DNA from 3 places in the Nonomuraea sp. NPDC003804 genome. Region 2 is predicted to be linked to each of the others. Evidence: riboswitches for the same ligand, from Rfam matches in the RefSeq annotation. Region 2 holds a riboswitch; each other region holds the start of a gene.
What was found. Region 2 has a riboswitch for cyclic di-AMP ahead of ABZX22_RS17180 (C40 family peptidase). Riboswitches for the same ligand answer to the same signal wherever they lie in the genome.
Positions count from the first base shown of each region.

Region 1: it holds a riboswitch for cyclic di-AMP, as region 2 does, so the genes downstream of both, ABZX22_RS16600 (NlpC/P60 family protein) here and ABZX22_RS17180 (C40 family peptidase) in region 2, are expected to answer to the same signal.
Region 3: it holds a riboswitch for cyclic di-AMP, as region 2 does, so the genes downstream of both, ABZX22_RS37745 (C40 family peptidase) here and ABZX22_RS17180 (C40 family peptidase) in region 2, are expected to answer to the same signal.

Region 1 covers NZ_JBEXMT010000010.1:201,007-205,967, reverse strand. Annotated here, with positions in the region: gene ABZX22_RS16610 (RDD family protein) at 1-1,029, opposite strand, end outside; gene ABZX22_RS16605 (amino-acid N-acetyltransferase) at 1,116-1,685, opposite strand; cyclic di-AMP (ydaO/yuaA leader) riboswitch at 1,962-2,112, shown strand; gene ABZX22_RS16600 (NlpC/P60 family protein) at 2,118-3,161, shown strand; gene ABZX22_RS16595 (LuxR C-terminal-related transcriptional regulator) at 3,158-3,373, opposite strand; gene ABZX22_RS16590 (helix-turn-helix domain-containing protein) at 3,599-4,015, opposite strand; gene ABZX22_RS16585 (NADP-dependent oxidoreductase) at 4,094-4,961, shown strand, end outside.
Region 2 covers NZ_JBEXMT010000011.1:56,103-61,063, reverse strand. Annotated here, with positions in the region: gene ABZX22_RS17195 (hypothetical protein) at 1-64, opposite strand, end outside; gene serA (phosphoglycerate dehydrogenase) at 296-1,885, shown strand; gene ABZX22_RS17185 (hypothetical protein) at 2,215-2,337, shown strand; gene ABZX22_RS17180 (C40 family peptidase) at 2,541-3,029, opposite strand; cyclic di-AMP (ydaO/yuaA leader) riboswitch at 3,192-3,335, opposite strand; gene ABZX22_RS17175 (3-isopropylmalate dehydrogenase) at 3,436-4,488, shown strand; gene ABZX22_RS17170 (branched-chain amino acid aminotransferase) at 4,698-4,961, shown strand, end outside.
Region 3 covers NZ_JBEXMT010000037.1:32,028-36,988, reverse strand. Annotated here, with positions in the region: gene ABZX22_RS37750 (LysR family transcriptional regulator) at 1-707, opposite strand, end outside; cyclic di-AMP (ydaO/yuaA leader) riboswitch at 1,048-1,190, shown strand; gene ABZX22_RS37745 (C40 family peptidase) at 1,264-1,839, shown strand; gene ABZX22_RS37740 (hypothetical protein) at 1,919-2,734, shown strand; gene ABZX22_RS37735 (M48 family metallopeptidase) at 2,731-3,954, shown strand; gene ABZX22_RS37730 (glycosyltransferase family 4 protein) at 4,058-4,961, shown strand, end outside.

The sequences.
Region 1 (4,961 bases), on a different contig from region 2:
GCCGTCGACGATGCGGGCGACCAGGCGCTGCCACCACTCGGCGAGCGGGGCGGGTGCGCCGGGCGGCTGCAGTCCGGCCGGCGCGCCGTACGGCTGGCCGTAGCCGGGCTGGCCGTAGGCGGGCGGCTGCTGCTGGCCGTAACCGGGCTGGTAGGGCTGCTGCTGGCCGTAGGGCGAGGACTGGCCGTAGCCGGGCTGCGACTGGCCCTGCTGGCCGTAGCCCTGCTGACCGTAGCCGGGCTGCTGGCCGTAACCGGGCTGCTGACCCGAGGAGGGCTGGCCGTAGCCAGGCTGCTGGCCGGACGCCGGCTGGCCGTACCCGGGCTGCTGCTGGCCATAGCCGGGCTGCCCGTACTCCGGCTGCTGGCCGTACTCCGGCTGCTGGCCCGAGGAGCCGTGCTGCTGGCCGTAGCCCTGCTGCCCGTACTCGGGCTGCTGGCCGGAGGAGGCCTGCTGCTGACCGTAGCCCTGCTGGCCGTACTCGGGCTGCTGGCCCGAGGCGTACTGCTGGCCGTAGCCCTGCTGACCGTACTCGGGCTGCTGGCCCGAGGCGGCCTGCTGGCCGTAACCGGGCTGGCCGTACTGCTGGCCGTAGCCCTGCTGACCATAAGGCTGCTGGCCGGAAGCGGGGGGCTGCTGGCCGTAGCCCTGCTGACCCGAGGAGGGCTGGCCGTAGCCGGGCTGCTGGCCGGACGCGGGCTGGCCGTAGCCCTGCTGTCCATAGCCGGGCTGCTGCTGGCCGTAGCCCTGCTGGCCCGAGGAAGGCTGGCCGTAGCCGGGCTGCTGCTGGCCGTAGCCCTGCTGACCGTAGCCCTGCTGGCCGTAACCGGGCTGCTGGCCGTAGCCCTGCTGGCCATAGGCCTGGTCGGGCTGGCCCTGTGACGGTTGACCGTAGCCGCCGCCCTCATGGCGATAGCCGACGATCGTCACGTCAGGATCCGGCTGCTCGCCAGGGCGTCCTGCGTTCTGCTGACCGTATCCGGAATTGTCGTCAGGTTGGTCCGGGTACGGCGGCTGTCCGGTGCTCACCGTGTCACCTCGCTTCGATGGCGCATGTGGCACATGTCAGGACACATGCTTGCTGTTGCCCAACGTATCGACATGAGTATCAACAATCACCTTTCCTCTTGGTCAACGCCGTAGTCAACTGCGTCCAGATGAAGCAGCATCCTGGTGTTGCCAAGGGTGTTGGGCTTGACGTGCTCGAGGTCCAGAAACTCGGCCACACCCTCGTCGTAGGAGGCCAGCAGCTCGGCGTAGACCTCGGGTGATACCGGCGTTCCCTGGATGGGCACGAAGCCGTGTCGGGCGAAGAAGTCGACCTCGAACGTCAGACAGAAGACCCGGCGAAGGCCCAGGTCGCGAGCCGTTCTCACGAGCGCGGTAACAATACGGTGACCGACGCCTGAACCTTTGGCCGCGGGATCGACGGCGACCGTGCGAATTTCGGCGAGGTCCTCCCACAGCACATGGAGCGCGCCACAGCCGACCACCTGGCCGCCGCGCTCGGCGACCCAGAACTCCTGGACGTCCTCGTACAGCGTGACCGTGGCTTTTTCGAGAAGCTTGCGGCCCGCCCCCGCGTAGATGTCGACCAGGCGCTTGATCGACCTGACGTCCGGCGTGCGGGCGCGCCGTACGACGATCTCGGTGTCCTGCATTGGGCGCTCGACGACCTGCTCCATGGCCCTTCAGCGTACCGAGCTTGTTTCGGCCCATCCCTAACTACCATCACATGACCTCACGTAGTGAGGCGAGCACGCTCCGCATCGGCGCACGACATGCCCGACAAATCTCTGCCAATCCGGGCAAAGGGCACGCAATGCCCTGGTTGATCAGGCTTTTACGTGACCCGCCCGTGATCCTTTGTTTGCGCATCCTCTACTGGATCCGTAGTTCTGGTTGAGCACGAACCTGGCTTGCACTAGTGTCCAGCGACGATGTCACCCACGCAGCCAGGCGTGGGTGACGCGCCTAATCCCCCACCACGGGGAGCCGGGGACCCGCCGGCGGACCACCGACCGCCACAGGGGTGAGTCCGAGTCCGTGCTCGGTAGGGCTGCTCCGGCCCGAACCCGTCAGCTAACCCGGTCGGCGGCTACGAGAGGAGCTGGTTGGTGAAGCGCAGGCGCACTCACGAGGGGAAGTCCGCGGGCAAGCACGCCCGCCCCCACGAACCGGGCTCCCCCAGGAAGCGGTTCGCCGTCGTGAGCGCCGCGATGGCCGTCCTCGCCCTCGCCATGCCGCTGAGCCCGGCCGCCGCCGACCCCAAGCCGACGCTCAAGGAGCTCGCCGAGCGCGTCGAGAAGATGCACAACGACATCGAGACGCTCACCGAGCAGTACAACGGGCAGCGCGAGAAGCTCAAGGGCGTCAAGAAGTCCGCCGAGACCGCCAAGAAGGTCCTGGCCACCAGCGAGGCCGATCTGGCCGCCAAGCGCGCCCGAGCCACGCTCGTGGCCGAGAGCACCTACATGTACGGCGGCCTCGCCGACGGCCTGGCCTTCACCTCGTCGGCCGACCCCGACTCCTTCCTCGACGCCGCCGCCACCTCCTACGCCCTCGGCCAGCAGCAGGGCCAGGAGGTCAAGGAGCTCGCCGAGTCCATCGCCGCCGCCGAGAAGGCGAGGTCGACCGCCAAGACACGCCTGGCCGAGGTCCAGAAACTCGTCAACGACCTCGGCAGCAAGCGCGACAAGATCACCTCGATGGTCGCCAAGACCGAGAGCAGCCTGTTCCGGCGCGCCCTGGGCGAGGCGGGACGGCCGGGCACCCGCGCCAGCAGGGTCAACCTGCCCATCATCGGCAGCGGCAAGGCCGCGCAGGCCGCCCGCTGGGCGCTGACCCAGCAGCTCAAGCCGTACGTGTGGGGCGCCGAGGGGCCGAGCTCCTTCGACTGCTCGGGCCTGGTCATGGCCGCCTACCAGCAGGTGGGCATCAGCCTGCCGCACTACACCGGCGACCAGTGGACGGCCGGCACCCACATCTCGCGCGAGCAGCTACGCCCCGGCGACCTGGTCTTCTTCTACAACGACCTGCACCATGTGGGCATCTACATCGGCGGCGGGATGATGGTGCACGCGCCCCGCACGGGTGACGTCGTCCGGGTCGCCGCGATCGCCAACAGGCCGTTCGCGGGAGCCGTACGGATCGCCGACTAGATCAGTCGTCGGCGCGCGGCCCAGGCCACGGCCTCGATGGCCGTGGCGACGCCGATCCTGTCGCAGATGACGCGCAGGCGGCGGCGGACCGTGCGGCCGCTGATCTCCAGCGTTCTGCCCACGCGGTCGACCGTGACACCCTTGGCCAACTCCGCGAGGAGATCCAGGTCGTCCTGGCTCAACACGACTCCGTCGTCGGTGAGCACATCCATCGGGAGCCCTCCCCCCAACAGCACAACTCGGCGACGTCTCGGCTCGAGCACCGCTGCTCATCCCGCAGACGGTAAACGCATACTCGAAAGGTCGTCAAGGTTGATTCCACGAAGCGCTTGACGGCGACTATTGACTTGATCGTTTCTATATGAAGAACTCGCGCGGCATACGGCGCGAAGATCAGGCCACAACCGGCCGACCGCAATGCGCTCTTATCCTGAATTTCACGCCGATTTTTCAGCGGCCTGCCCGGCGTCATAGCGTTCGCGGGCAAGCTCGACATCCTCGATGTGACACTCCGCCCATTCCTTGATCGCGGCCATGAGTGGGAGCAGGCTCGTTCCGAGTGGCGTGAGCTCATAATCCACGCGCACCGGCACCGAGGCGGTCACCGTTCTGAAGACGAGCCCGTCCCTTTCCAGCCCGCGAAGCGTCTGCGTCAGCATCTTCTGGCTCACGCCCGCGACCGTCCTGGCCAGGTCGCTGTATCGCATCGAGCCGCCGGCCAGGGCGGTGAGTATCAGGCTGACCCATTTGTCGCTGAGGGTGTCCAGCAGCTTCCTCGAGGGGCACTGCGCGACGTACGCGTCGTACTCCTGCTTGGCCGCGGCACGGCGCGCGGCCGCCGTCGTGGTCGCCATGCGAGCTCCTCCGGGTGGCTTACGCACTTCCAGGTACCTTCTTACCAGAAGAGAGCTTCTCTCCCTAGGGTCGTCCGCATGACAACCATGCGTGCGCTCATCGGCGGTTCCGGCTCTCCCGAGCTCATCGAGGCCCCGACTCCCCAGGCGGGCCGGGGCCAGGTCCGGATCAAGGTCGCCGCCGCCGGCCTGAACCCGTTCGACCTCGCGGTCGCCTCAGGTTCGCTCAGCGACTACGGCGTCGCCCGCGAGCTCGACTCCTACGGCCTCGGCTTCGACGCCGCGGGCGCCGTCGACCAGGTGGGTGAAGGCGTCGCCATCGCCCCCGGGCAAGAGGTGATCGCCCTGGTCGGCCGGCTCGAACTGCCGACCAAGGCCCAGGCGGACCACGTGGTGGTCGACGCTTCGGCGGTCGCACCCGCTCCGGCGGGGTTGTCCCCGGTCGAGGCCGCCACCCTGCCGCTCAACACGCTGACCGCGTGGCAGGCGCTCGACCGGGCGAACCTGAGCCAGGGCCGGACCGTCCTGGTCACGGGGGCCGCGGGCGCCGTCGGCGGGTTCGCGGTGGAGCTGGCGGCGGCCCGCGGCCTGCGGGTGGTGGCCGCGGCGGGAGGCGACGACGAGGAACTGGTCCGGGGGTTCGGCGCCGAGTGGTTCGTCCCGCGCGGGGAGGATCTGGGCGAGGCGGTCAGGAAGCGGGTGCCAGGCGGGGTGGACGCCGTGATCGACGCCGCCGTGACCGGCCTGGCGGGACTGAACGCTCTCCGCGACGGGGGGACGTTCGTCACCCTGACGGCCGGCGTGGCACCGGTCGCGCTGCGGGGGACTGACGTGGCCACCGTGTTCTTCCGCGAGGAGCCGTTCCAGCTCGCCGAGATCGCCCGGCTGGCCGGGCTCGGCCGGCTGACCGCGAGGGTCGCCGGGACCTACCCGCTGGAGCAGGCCG
Region 2 (4,961 bases):
GCAGCAGGTGCGGACTGCCGTGCTGGACGAGCACGTCGGCGAGAGCGGGGTTCCCGATGCTCATAGGGTGAACGATAGGTAGTAGCCCACGGCTTATCAGGCTAATAGCGAAGAAATCTCCCGATCAAGACAAAGTTGGCTGCGGTCGGGATGAGTTCCCGGGGGGTGGGTACCGGGCTCGCCCAGATCCTGAGACCCTCGTGAATGCGTTCACAAGCCTAGATAGACTCAGAGAGATCCGAGGGGCCCGCTGACGTGTCCCTCAGCCCGTCGCATGCCCGAAGGATCCATCACAGTGAACAAGCCCGTCGTTCTGGTCGCAGAGGAGCTGTCGGAAGCAGGTCTCGCGGTGCTCGGCGCCGACTTCGAGGTCCGTCACACCGATGGCGCCGACCGCTCGCAGTTCCTGCCCGCGCTCGCCGACGTGGACGCGCTCATCGTCCGTTCCGCCACCCAGGTGGACGCCGAGGCCATCGCCGCGGCGCCGAAACTGCGCGTCGTCGCCCGCGCGGGTGTCGGTCTCGACAACGTCGACGTCGAGGCGGCGACGAAGGCCGGCGTCATGGTCGTGAACGCGCCGACCTCCAACATCACCAGCGCCGCCGAGCAGACGATCGCACTCATCCTCGCCAGCGCCCGCAACACCGCGCAGGCCCACGCCGCGCTCAAGAACGGCGAGTGGAAGCGGTCCAAGTACACCGGCGTCGAGCTCGACGAGAAGATCGTCGGCATCCTCGGCCTCGGCAAGATCGGTCAGCTCGTGGCCCAGCGGCTGCAGCCGTTCGGCGTCGAGCTGATCGCTTACGACCCCTACCTGCCGCCGGCCCGCGCCGCGGCGATGGGCGTCAAGCTGGTCAGCCTCGAGGAGGTCATCAGGACCGCCGACTTCATCACCGTGCACCTGCCGAAGTCGAAGGAGACCCTGGGTCTCATCGGCGACAAGGAGCTGCACGAGGTCAAGCCGTCGGTGCGCATCATCAACGTGGCCCGCGGCGGCATCGTCGACGAGACCGCGCTCTACTCCGCGATCAAGGAAGGGCGCGTGGCAGGCGCGGGCCTGGACGTGTTCGCCAAGGAGCCCTGCACCGACAGCCCGCTGTTCGAGCTGGACCAGGTCGTCGCCACCCCGCACCTCGGCGCCTCCACCCACGAGGCCCAGGAGAAGGCCGGCACCCAGGTCGCCCGCAGCGTCAAGCTGGCCCTCGCCGGCGAGTTCGTGCCCGACGCGGTCAACGTTCAGGGCGGCGTCGTCGCCGAGGACGTCAAGCCGGGCCTGCCGCTGGCCGAGAAGCTGGGCCGCGTCTTCACCGCGCTCGCCGGTGAGACCGCCACCAAGCTCGACATCGAGGTCCGTGGCGAGATCGCCGCGCAGGACGTGCGGGTGCTGGAGCTGGCCGCGCTCAAGGGCGTCTTCACCGACATCGTCGAGGACGCCGTCACCTACGTCAACGCACCGCTGCTGGCCAAGGAGCGCAGCCTGACCGTCGAGCTGGTCACCAGCTCCGAGAGCCCCGACTGGCGCAACGTCGTCGGCGTGCGCGGTGTGCTGGCCGACGGCCGCACCGTCTCGGTGTCGGGCACGCTGTCGGGGCCGCGCCAGATCACCAAGATCGTCGAGGTCAACGGCTACGAGATGGAGATCGAGCCGACCGACCACCTGGCCTTCTTCACCTACACCGACCGGCCCGGCATCGTCGGCGTCGTGGGTCACCTGCTCGGCGAGAAGGGCATCAACATCGCCTCCATGCAGGTGGCGCGGGACGTCAAGGGCGGCAAGGCGCTGATCGCGCTGACCGTCGACTCGGCGATCCCGTCGGACGTGATGGACCAGATCGTGGCGGAGATCGGCGCCGACAGCGGGCGCTCGGTCGACCTGTCCGATTGACGCTTCCCATGGAGAACGCCCTTCCGCCGCTCGGCGGGAGGGCGTTCTTTCTTTCCGCTGTCGTCTCGCATCGTGAGATATTCGGACGTCCAACGAGACAGCATGGACCGTGCCAGGTACTTTGGTAGGGATGCGCTGGGTACTCGTACTTATTACCTGCCGCGACGGGGCCTGTTAGGGCAGGTCGACTACCCGTCGCGGTGAGCGGCGTTGCGTCGGCCTTAAGTCCCCTTTCGTCCGGTCCGTGATCCGGACCGCACGAGACCAGGCCCGGTCGGATTCGCGACCGGGATCCGACGTCCGATTCCACTCGCGTCCGCGAAAACGAGATGAGCCACGTGTACGACATGTATCCATGGAACCGCGCCGACGACCACGAGGAAGAGGCCGCGCAGGCCCTCCAGACCGCCCTGGACCGCAGGGACAACGGCGGTTCCCCCTTCCCCGGCTGAGCGGGACCACCCTTCCTCCCGCTGGTTCTCCTGCTGGGCGGGAGCACCCTTTCCCCCTGAGGGCGCCGGCCGGCTTCCCCTGTTGAGCGGGACCACCCGGTGGAGGTCCCCCTGCTCCACCGGGGAGACCCCGGATCCCCCTCCGGGCGCGCGTCAGCCCGGAAACCGCCTCCGGTTCCCGGGCTGGTGCGCGCTCCGACGGGTCAGAACGTGGCTCGTAGCCCCACGGGCGCGGACGAGGACTTCGCCTCGACGAGCCGCGCCTGCTGCTTCACGCCCTTGGGGTCGGGCCGTACCGCGCCGACGAACGCCTGGCGCCGCCACGCGCTGAGCTTCTCCTCCTTCACCACGTCACCGCTGTGCGGTGCGTGCACCATGTAGCCGGGCTTCGAGATCATCCCGACGTGGCCCAGTCCGCTGAAGAAGACCAGGTCGCCGGGCTTCAGGTTGTTCCACGTGATCTTCTTGTCGTACGCCTGGTACTGGTCGGCGGCCACGCGAGGAAGCTCGATCCCCGCCTTCTTGTAGGCCTTCATCGTCAGTCCTGAGCAGTCGTAGCCGTTCGGCCCGGTGCCGCCCCAGACGTACGGCGTGCCCCGCTTGGCCATCGCGAAGTCGAGCGCGATCTGCCATGCGGGCTTGGGTGCCTTCTCGAGCTGGGCCTTCTTGATGTCCGCCCCGGTGAGGGTCACCGTACGAGCGGGGTCGTCCTGGACGGGCCGGTCGGTGCCGGGTTCGGCCGTGACCGGCTGCTTCGGGGCGGGAACGGGGGCGGCCGACGCGGGGGAGGCGGCGGCGATACCTGTGGCGAGGAGGCCGCCGACGACGGCAGCCGTGATGATGCGAGACAGGGGAATGTCCTTCCACGGGGCCGACCGGGTTAGCTGACGGGCTCGGGCGTGGAAGCCGCCCTACGGCATGGGGGTGCCGATTCGCCCCAGGGGGAATGGGTCCCCGGCTCCGTGCGAACGTCGCACCGGATTAGGCTGGCCGAGACTCTAACGAAAGGGTCAAAAGACCGCAAACACGACAAAACGCCTTGTCCAGACAATGAGATCAGGTGTTCGCCAGCCGAGACGACCCGGTAAGGTACCGGCCATGGAGTCGCGCAACATTCGTCTGGCCGTCATCCCCGGTGACGGGATCGGCACCGAGGTCGTCGCCGAAGGGCTCAAGGTCCTGGAGGCGGTCGGCGCCAAGATCGAGACCACCCACTACGATCTGGGCGCCACTCGCTACAACGCCACCGGCGAAACCCTGACCGACGAGACGCTGCAGGAGCTGCGCGGCTACGACGCCATCCTGCTCGGCGCGATCGGCGACCCCAGCGTCCCGCCGGGCGTCCTCGAGCGCGACCTGCTGCTGCGGCTCCGCTTCGAGCTCGACCACTACGTCAACCTGCGTCCGGTGAAGCTCTTCCCCGGCGTGACGACCCCGCTGGCCGACACCCGCCCCGAAGACATCGACATGATCGTCGTGCGCGAAGGCACCGAGAGCCTCTACGCGGGCGCCGGCGGCGTGCTGCGTCGCGGCACCCCGCACGAGATCGCCACCCAGGAGTCGCTCAACACCGCCTTCGGCGTCGAGCGCGTGGTCCGCTACGCCTTCGCCAAAGCCGCCGAGCGCCCCCGCAAGAAGCTCACGCTGGTCCACAAGACCAACGTGCTGACCTACGCCGGCGACCTGTGGATGCGCACCGTCAACCGGGTGGCCGCCGAGTTCCCCCAGGTCACGACCGACTACCAGCACATCGACGCGGCCTCGATGTTCTTCGTCAGCCAGCCCGAGCGCTTCGACGTGATCGTCACCGACAACCTCTTCGGCGACATCATCACCGACATCGGCGCCGCCATCGCCGGCGGCATCGGGCTGGCCGCCAGCGGCAACATCAACCCCGACCGGACCGCGCCCAGCATGTTCGAGCCGGTCCACGGCAGCGCGCCCGACATCGCCGGCCAGGGCAAGGCCGACCCCACCGCCACGATCCTGTCGGTGGCCATGATGCTCGACCACCTCGGCCTGACCGAGGAGGCGGCCCGCGTCGAGCAGGCCGTGGCCGACGACATCGTGGAGCGCCTCACCGGACGGGCCGGCCGTACGACGCACGAGATCGGTGACGACATCACCGCACGAGTAGCCGGCGGCGCCTGACCGCCTGCCACTCCAGCACCATAGGCGGCCTGGCGCCCTTCGGCCGGGTCCATACTGTCCGGGATCCGGCGAGCGCGTAGCCGCCTGGATACCACAATCAGCGCCTGGCGGCTCGCGAGAACGCCAGGCGTTTGCTGTAAGTTCCCGTTACCCGGTTCATCGCAAAATGGACTCAGGGCAAATCTCGCGGAAAGAGAAGGATTTCTGTCATGACCACCGCTCAGAAGCTCAGCTTCGATGTGCAGCTCTCCGACCACGCTCGCACCGCTGCGGAGCGCGAGCAGGTACTGGCGAACCCGGGGTTCGGACAGACCTTCACCGATCACATGATCTCGATCGACTACACCGAGGGCAGGGGCTGGCACGACGCGCGGCTCACGCCGTACGGGCCGCTCGTCCTCGACCCCGCCACCTCCGTCTTCCACTACGCGCAGGAGCTGTTCGAGGGGCTCAAGGCCTACCGCCAGGCCACC
Region 3 (4,961 bases), on a different contig from region 2:
ACCAGGCCCTGGCGGCCGTTCCAGTCGTCGCACAGGTGGGCGATCCTCGGCGCGCGTCCCATCGCGGCCCGCAGCTGCGCGACGGGGGCCAGGCCGTCGGGGTGCGTGCCGTCGATCCAGGGCTCGGCGGCTAGGTCGGCCAGCCGTACCCGCTCTCCGGCCGCCAGCGGATGCCCGGCCGGCAGGGCGACCAGCAGCTCGTCGTCGAACAGGTCGAGCACCTCCAGCCCCGGGTCGGGGACGGGGCCCCACGAGGTCAGCAGGGCGACGTCGGCGGCGCCCTCCGCCAGGTCGGCGGTGACGGGGAACGCGACGTCAGGGCCGCCGACCTTGAGGGAGAGCTCGACACCCGGGTGGTCGGCGGCGAAGCGGCGGAAGCTCTCGGGCACGAACCTGGTGGCCGCGCTCGGGAAGGCGGTGACCCTGACCCGGCCGATGTCCGCCGAGGCGAAGGCGCGCAGCCTGGTCTCGAACAGGCTCATGCCGTCGAGCACGGCCATGGCCTGCTCGATCGCCGCCCGGCCCGCCTCCGTCGGCTGGACGCCCCTCGGGCGGCGGTGGAAGAGCGTGACGCCGGTGTGGCGTTCGAGCATGGCGATCTGCCGCGAGACGGCGGGCTGGGTCATGGAGAGCACCTCGGCCGCTCCGGAGAACGAGCCGCGCCGTCCGACCTCCACCAGGACGCGTAGCGACCACCCATCAAGCATGCGCCGAGTGTATGTCGCAGGTATTAAGGCTTAATTCTCCTTATACCGGGAGTGTGAGGAAAGTAACGGATGTGATCTGACAGGTCGCCACAGAAGCAAGTGTGAGCAGGGTCACATTCGCATAACGAAACCCGCCACAGAGCAGCGACTCCTCTTCTGACAAGAACCAGTCGGTGATCTTGACAGCTTTGCCCGGCCTTTGCCTGGCCTTGGGGCGCCAGGTACGTTCTCGCATCGCGGCGACCAAGCCATGGCGCCGGAACCGCCCACCGGCCTCCCAGCGGCCGGTGCACGCATAAAGATCCGCTGGTCGCCGCGCCGTAACCCCAGACAGGCGTGCGCGGTCGACCCGCCGAGTCCGTGCGGCATGGAGCACGGAGCCGGGGACCCACGTTCCTGGGGTGAATCCGGCCTGCGGGCCGGAAGGGCGACTTCCCCGCCCGAACCCGTCAGCTAACCCGGTAGGCATTGGTGGAAGTCCCAAGGAGACATTCTGTCTACCCCCTCTAGCACAACCCGTCTGTCCTGCCTTGCCCTCAGCGGCGTCGTGGTGGCGATGGGAGGGATCGTCCTCCACGCACCCGCGGCGCAGGCGACGGTGACCCCGGTGACAGCGGCCCCCGCGACAGCGCTCCCCGCGACCACCACCCTGGTGACCCCGGTGACCACCACCCTGGCGACGACGACGACCGTGAAGACGGCGCCGGCCGTACAGGCGGGCGCGGCGTCGACGGCTGCGGCGACGCGGCAGGCCAAGGCGGCTCGACAGCGGCTGAAGGCGGCCAGGGCCGTCGCCACCGCCAAGAAGCAGATCGGCGACCCCTACCGCTTCGGAGGCACAGGACCCGGCGCCTTCGACTGCTCGGGACTGGTCCAGTACTCCTGGGCCAAGGCCGGCATCAAGATCCCCCGCGTCACGTACAGCCAGTACGCGCGCATCAAGAAGAAGGTCAGGTGGAACGATCTCAAGCCCGGTGACCTGATGTTCTTCCGCGGGAAGGGCCACGTCGGCATGTACGTCGGCAAGGGCCGGATGGTCCACTCGCCGAGCACGGGCAAGACCGTGCGGATCGAGAAGCTCGGCGGCTGGCGCAAGGCGTCCTTCGCCGGCGCGGTCCGCCCCGGCGCGTAGCCCCCGGCCGCCGGAGGCCCGAAGCCCCGTCCATCCCCCTCGGACGGGGCTTCGGCCTGTCCGGGCTAGCATCACAGCCGTGGTGACCCGCAGAACCCTGCTGGCGGCCGCGCTGGCCGGACCGGCGATCTGCACGGTGGCCGGGTCCGCGGGACGCCGCCTGCCGCCCGAGGCCCGCGCGCTCGGCGAGTCAGGCGTCGTCGTCGCCTACGGCGCGCGCTCGCTCGTCGTCGGGCACCACACCGCCGCCGCCCTCCTGCGCGACCTGGCCGCGCGGGCCGACGCGGCGGCCCTCACCGTCTCGGCGGTCCTGCGGCGCGCCGTACGGCCACGGGTCGTGGTGCCCAGGACCACCGCGGAGGCGGCCGCCCTCGCGGGCGCGGGCCCCGTCGACGGGCTGGCCGCGCTGGCCTCGGCGGGACAGGTGATCGTCCTGCCCGGCGCCTTCGCGCGCCTCACACCCGTGGGCCGCGACGTCGTCCTCACCCACGAGCTGACCCACGTGGCCGCCGGAACGGAAGGGCGGCCCGTGTGGCTGCGGGAAGGGTTCGCCGACTACGTCGGCTACCTGCGCTCGGGACTCGCGACGCGGGTGGCGGCCGCGGAACTGGCGGCCGAGGCGCGCGCGGGACGGCTGCCCGGCGCGCTGCCGGCCGACGCCGCCTTCGCGCCGGGCTCGCCCCGGCTCGCGCAGGTCTACCAGGAGTCATGGCTGGCCTGCCGCCTGATCGCCGCCAGGTACGGCGAGCGGGCGCTGGCCGACCTCTACCAGCGGGCCGCCGGAATGCGGCTCGGCCAGGCGCTCGAGCCGCTGGGCCTGTCGGTCCGCGCGCTCGTCGCGCACTGGCGGGAGTATGTCCGCAACGAGCTGACAGGCGCGGAGGGAGACGGATGAGGCGGCTGGACCGGCAGGCGGGCATCGCGTTGACGGTGCTCGGGGTGGCCATCCTGGTGGTCGTGGTGCTCACCACGCCGTGGGACGTCATGGCGGGGGCGCCCACGGTGCCGCCCGACCCCGCACAGGACTTCACCTCCGCCCAGATCGCCCGCTCCCGCGCCTTCGACGCGGCCACGAGCGTGCCCTCCTACCTGTCGCTCGGCCTGACCGTCGTGTTCGCCGGCCTGCTCGTGGCCACGCCCCTCGGCGCGCGGCTGCTGCGCGGGCTGAAGGGACCGTGGTGGCTGCGGGTCGTCCTCGGCGTCGTCGTGCTGACCGCCGTCGTCGAGGTGCTGCGCTGGCCGCTGGGCATGTGGTTCGAGACCGAGCTGCGCGCCTTCGGGCTGTCCACCCAGAACTGGTGGAGCTGGACGGGCGACCGGCTCAAGTCCATCGGTGTGCGCGTCGCGCTGCTGTCGGTCATGGTGCTCGCGATCGTCGGCCTGGCCAGGCGCTTCAGGCGGTGGTGGGTGCCCGTGGCGGCCGGCGCGTTCGTGCTGACGGTGGGCGCCTCCTTCGTCTACCCCGTCGTGTTCGAGCCGATCTTCAACGACTTCGCCCCGATGCCCGCGGGAGAGCTGCGCACCGAGCTGCTCGACCTGGCCAGGCGCGCCGACGTGCCGGTCGAGGACGTGCTCGTCGCCGACGCCTCCCGCCGGACCACCGCGCTCAACGCCTACGTGTCCGGGTTCGGCGCCACGCGCAGGATCGTCGTCTACGACACGCTGCTGGAGGCGCCGGACAAGGAGGTGGAGCTGATCATCGCGCACGAGCTCGGACACGCCACGTACGACGACGTGCTCCACGGCACGCTCGTGGGCGGGCTCGGCGCGGCCTTCGGGGCGGTGCTGCTGTTCTGCGTGGCCCCGCTGTGGCGCCGGCCGTTGTCGGACCCGCTGGCGGTGGGGGCCGTCATGGGGTTCCTGTCGCTGGCGACGGTGTTGTCGGGGCCCGCGCAGAACCTCGTCAGCCGCCACGTCGAGGCGAGGGCCGACCTGCACGCGCTGGACCTGACCCGGGACCCGCGGACGTTCATCGCGATGCAAAAACGGCTTGCTGTTACCAATATTTCGGACTTGTCGCCTGATGCTGTGGAATATGTGCTCTATGCCTCGCATCCGACCGCGCCGCAGCGCATCTCCATGGCCCGCTCATGGGAGCTCATGAACGCCCCGTGAGCAGGGCGCTTCCCATGACCCCCGCCCCTGCCGCGCCCCGGCCCCGACCCGCCTCCCGGCGGACGCGCCGTGCCGGCCGGCCGGACGTGGGCGGGGTGGCGGCGTGACCAGGGTGCTCATCGTCACCAACGACTTCCCGCCCAGGCCGGGCGGTATCCAGTCGTTCGTCCACGGGCTGGCCCTGCGCACCCCCTCCGTGATCGTCCACGCCTCGCGGTGGCGCGGCTGGGAGGAGTTCGACGGGCGCCAGCCGTACCCGGTCGTCCGGCATCCCACCTCCCTCATGCTGCCCACGGCCGCGGTGGCGCGCGCGGCGGCCAGGCTGGTGACCGCGCACGGCGTCGACACCGTCGTCTTCGGCGCGGCCGCCCCGCTCGGCCTCCTCGCCCCCCGCCTGCGCGCCGCGGGAGCGCGCAGGATCGTCATGCTCACCCACGGGCACGAGTCCTCGCCGCTGTTCCGCCCCCTCATGCGGCGGATCGGCGCCCACGCGGACGTGGTCACCTACCTCGGGTCCTACACCCACGCCCGGCTCGTCGGGGTGGTGCCCGCCGCCAAGCTCGTCCGGCTCACGCCGGGCGTCGACCCGGCACTCTTCCACCCGTCGGTGGAGGCGGCGGCGCTGCGCCGGTCACTCGGGCTCGACGGCAGGCCCGTCGCGGTCTGCGTGTCCAGGCTCGTGCCGCGCAAGGGACAGGACACGCTGATCACGGCATGGCCGCTGGTGCTGCGGGCGGTCCCGTCGGCGGTGCTGCTCGTCGTGGGCGGCGGGCCGTACCACCGGCGGCTGGCCCGCATGGCGGCACCCCTCGGCGGGTCGGTACGGTTCACCGGCGTCGTGCCCCCCGCCGAGCTGCCCTCGTACTACGCGGTGGGCGACGTGTTCGCCATGCCGTGCAGGACCCGGCTGGGCGGGATCGACGTCGAGGGGCTGGGGATCGTGTTCCTCGAGGCGTCGGCGACCGGCCTGCCGGTGGTGGCGGGCGCCTCCGGCGGAGCCCCCGACG